One region of the Variovorax sp. Soil_C_26 genome, then DNA from elsewhere that is predicted to be linked to it. Evidence: riboswitches for the same ligand, from Rfam matches in the RefSeq annotation. Region 1 holds a riboswitch; the other holds the start of a gene.
The links. A riboswitch is a leader RNA that binds a small molecule or an ion and turns the genes downstream of it on or off. The one in region 1 is predicted to bind S-adenosylhomocysteine.
Positions count from the first base shown of each region.

Region 2: linked by a shared signal. The riboswitch ahead of metH (methionine synthase) and the one ahead of ahcY (adenosylhomocysteinase) in region 1 are both predicted to bind S-adenosylhomocysteine.

Region 1 covers NZ_JBDGJC010000005.1:228,184-230,369, forward strand. Annotated here, with positions in the region: gene phaP (TIGR01841 family phasin) at 1-440, opposite strand, end outside; S-adenosyl-L-homocysteine riboswitch at 597-664, shown strand; gene ahcY (adenosylhomocysteinase) at 733-2,172, shown strand; gene AC3A6G_RS16805 (TlyA family RNA methyltransferase) at 2,172-2,186, shown strand, end outside.
Region 2 covers NZ_JBDGJC010000019.1:15,558-17,743, reverse strand. Annotated here, with positions in the region: gene AC3A6G_RS26730 (LysR family transcriptional regulator) at 1-412, opposite strand, end outside; gene AC3A6G_RS26725 (PACE efflux transporter) at 516-980, shown strand; S-adenosyl-L-homocysteine riboswitch at 1,030-1,133, shown strand; gene metH (methionine synthase) at 1,193-2,186, shown strand, end outside.

The DNA.
Region 1 (2,186 bases):
ACCTCGAACGCGTCGGCCTGCGACTTGGCGGCGAGGCCGGCGAGTTCCTGGATGTCGTCCACCGCGCGCTGAAACGACTGCCGACCGAGCTCGTCGAGCTTGGCGAGGTTCTCCTTCGCATCCTTGCCGGGCATGCCCTTGGCCGCGGTCTGCCATTCGCCGATGGCCTGCTTGATCATCTCGGTCTGCCGCTGCACCACCGTCTGCAGGCCCTGGAACGACTTCTCGTTGGCCTGCATCAGCGCCTGCAGGTCCTTGCGGCTGCTTTCCAGCACCTTGCCGGCACCGCCCGTGAGGTCGAGGTCCTGCAGGCGGTCGGCCATGGCCTTGAGGGGGTTGAACATCTCCGCGGCGCCGGGGGGCGTCTTCTTCGTGTCGGTGGCGCTTGCGTTGCTGCTCGCGGTGGTCTTGCGGGGGGCGGCTTTCCTGGCAGTGGCCATGGTGACATCTCCTGTTGCGTCGTGTGAGGAAGAGAGAGAAAGGCTTGGCCGCCCGGGCGGCGAAGTGCCGCCGCCACGATACGCCGGCCGCCCGTTTTTCTCAATGTGGGAAGTCCCGTCGATTGGCCCCGGAAGGCCTCACGCTTACAATCCCCGCTTCCGAGGAGCGTTGCAGCGCCATCAGGCGTGAGGCTCGGACCACATCGCAACCACGCTCATCCGCTGTTCTCGCGGTGAGTCTTTTTTCCCCGAACGCAGTGGCATCTTTCAAACCAGCTTTGTTGGAGTTCTCATGAGCGCTGTTCTCAAGCCCATCCCCGTCTCCTCCGCCGACCAGGCAATCGCCGACCTCTCGCTCGCTGCCTGGGGCCGCAAGGAAATCAGGATCGCCGAAACCGAAATGCCCGGCCTGATGGCCATCCGCGAGGAGTTCTCGAAGGCGCAGCCGCTCAAGGGTGCGCGCATCACGGGCTCGCTGCACATGACGATCCAGACCGCGGTGCTGATCGAGACGCTGCAGGCGCTCGGTGCCGAGGTGCGCTGGGCCTCGTGCAACATCTTCTCGACGCAGGACCATGCCGCCGCCGCGATCGCCGCCGCAGGCACGCCGGTGTTCGCGATCAAGGGCGAGTCGCTGAAGGACTACTGGGACTACACCCACGCGATCTTCGACTTCGGTCCCAAGGGCTCGAAGGGCGAAGGCCCGAACATGATCCTCGACGACGGCGGCGACGCCACGCTGCTGATGCACCTGGGCCAGCGCGCCGAGAAGGATCTCGGCGTGCTCGCCAACCCGGGCAGCGAGGAAGAGCGCATCCTCTACGCGGCCATCAAGGCCAAGCTCGCGGTCGATGCGACCTGGTACACGCGCAAGTCGGCAGAGATCATCGGCGTGACCGAGGAAACCACCACCGGCGTGCACCGCCTCAACGAGATGAGCGCCAAGGGCACGCTGCTGTTCCGCGCCATCAACGTGAACGACTCGGTCACCAAGAGCAAGTTCGACAACCTGTACGGCTGCCGCGAGTCGCTGGTCGACGGCATCAAGCGCGCGACCGACGTGATGATCGCCGGCAAGGTCGCCTGCGTGGCCGGCTACGGCGACGTGGGCAAGGGCTCGGCCCAGGCACTGCGTGCGCTGAGCGCCCAGGTGTGGGTGACCGAGATCGACCCGATCAACGCCCTGCAGGCCGCGATGGAAGGCTACAAGGTCGTCACCATGGAATATGCCGCCGACAAGGCCGACATCTTCGTGACGACCACGGGCAACAAGGACGTCATCACGCACGACACGATGGTGAAGATGAAGGACCAGGCCATCGTCTGCAACATCGGCCACTTCGACAACGAAATCGATGTCGCGTCGATCGAGAAGTACGAGTGGGAAGAGATCAAGCCGCAGGTCGACCACATCACCTTCCCCGACGGCAAGAAGATCATCCTCTTGGCCAAGGGCCGGCTCGTGAACCTGGGCTGCGGCACGGGCCACCCGAGCTTCGTGATGTCGTCGTCGTTCGCCAACCAGACCATCGCGCAGATCGAGCTCTTCACCAAGCCCGACGCCTACCAGGCCGGCAAGGTCTACGTGCTGCCCAAGCACCTCGACGAGAAGGTCGCGCGCCTGCACCTGAAGAAGGTCGGCGCCATGCTCACCGAGCTGACCGACGCGCAGGCCGCCTACATCGGCGTGGACAAGAACGGCCCCTACAAGCCGGACACGTACCGCTACTGATGCGCGCCGACCAG
Region 2 (2,186 bases), on a different contig from region 1:
GCAGGGCCAGCGCATCGGCCTGCGGCGCCGCCAGCACCTCGACCTGCAGCAGCGGGTATTCGTCGGCGAGCGCCGCGAGCGGACCGCTCCAGGGCGCCGCCAGCAGTTCGGGCGCGATCGCCAGCGTGAGGCGGTCTTCGAGCCCGCGCGTGAGCGCGAGCGCCTGCACCTGCAATTGCTTGAGCTGCGCCGCGAGCAGCCGCGCCTGCGGCTCGAGCGAGCGCGCGGCGGCGGTCGGCTGCGGTTCGCGGCCGCTGCGGTCGAACAGCGACAGCGCCAGCTCGGCCTCGAGGTTGGCGATCGCCATGCTCACCGCCGACGGCACCTTGTGCAGCGCACGCGCCGCGGCCGAGAAGGAGCCGTGGTCGATCACGGCCAGAAAGACTTCGACGCTGTCGCTGGAGAAGGCCATGGGTGTCGATCTATCAATAAAACTGAAACAAGTTAACTTTTTATATCAGCAAATCACAAATAAAGTCCAGGCATCGCTTTTTCATTTGCCAGAGGAACAGGTCATGCAGGGCATCCAACGCCGCGTCGTCTACATCGCTCTTTACGAAGGGATCGCCATCGTGGCCGCCAGCGCCGGGCTGGCGCTGATGACGGGCGCGGGGCTCGGCCATTCGGGCGCGCTGGCCGTCGCGGCCTCGGTGGTCGCGGTGATCTGGAACCTGCTGTTCAACGCGCTTTTCGAGCGCTGGGAAGCGCGCCAGGCCGTGCGCGGGCGCAGCCTGCGCCGCCGCATCGCCCACGCGATCGGCTTCGAGGGCGGGCTGATCGCGGTGCTGGTGCCGCTCTTTGCCTGGGGCCTGGGCGTGACGCTCTGGGAGGCGCTGGTGATGGACCTGGGCCTGGTGGTGTTCTTCCTGGTCTACACCTTCGCCTTCAACTGGGGCTTCGACCGCGTGTTCGGCCTGCCGGCCTCGGCCGCCCCCGCCGCACCCGCGTCGGCGGACGGGATGGCGCGCCAGGGCGCCTGAACGCCCCCGCGCGGCCGCGGCGCCTGCCGCAGCCGGTAAAATCACGCTCCCTTCCAAGGAGCGTTGCAGCGGCGGCCCACACAGCGGCCCGCCGTCAGGCTTGGAAGGCGCCCTGCTGGCCGGGGCGCAAGCCGCCAACGACGCTCACCTGCCGTTTTTCCCTGCACAGGTGAGCCCCGATGAGCGATGTTTCCACGACCCCCGTTCCCGCGATGAAGCTGTCCGGCCTCGAGCCGGTGGCCATCGGTGCCGGCTCGCTGTTCGTCAACATCGGCGAGCGCACCAACGTCACCGGCTCGAAGGCCTTCGCGCGGATGATCCTGAACGGCCAGTTCGAAGAGGCGCTGGCCGTGGCGCGCCAGCAGGTCGAGAACGGCGCGCAGGTGATCGACATCAACATGGACGAGGCCATGCTCGACAGCAAGGCCGCGATGGTGCGCTTCCTGAACCTGATCGCGAGCGAGCCCGACATCGCGCGCGTGCCCGTGATGGTCGACAGTTCGAAGTGGGAAGTCATCGAGGCGGGCCTGCGCTGCATCCAGGGCAAGGGCATCGTCAACTCCATCTCCATGAAGGAAGGCGTCGACAAGTTCAAGCACGAGGCCCGGCTCGTGCGGCGCTACGGCGCCGCGGCGGTGGTGATGGCCTTCGACGAGAAGGGCCAGGCCGACACCTACGAACGCAAGATCGAGATCTGCGAGCGCGCCTACCGCATCCTTGTGGACGAGGTGGACTTTCCGCCCGAGGACATCATCTTCGACCCGAACATCTTCGCGATCGCCACCGGCATCGAGGAGCACGACAACTACGCGGTCGACTTCATCAACGCGGTGCGCTGGATCAAGCAGAACCTGCCGGGCGCCAAGGTGTCGGGCGGCGTCTCCAACGTGAGCTTCAGCTTCCGCGGCAACGACCCGGTGCGCGAGGCGATCCACACCGTGTTTCTCTACCACGCGATCCAGGCCGGCATGGACATGGGCATCGTCAACGCCGGCATGGTCGGCGTGTACGACGACCTCGAGCCGACCTTGCGCGAGCGGGTGGAAGACGTGGTGCTGAACCGCCGTTCCGATGCGGGCGAGCGCCTGGTCGAAGTGGCCGAGACCGCCAAGAGCGGTGCCAAGGACGACAGCAAGAAGCTCGAATGGCGCGGCACGCCGGAGCATCCGGTGCACGTCAACCAGCGCCTTTCGCACGCGATGGTGC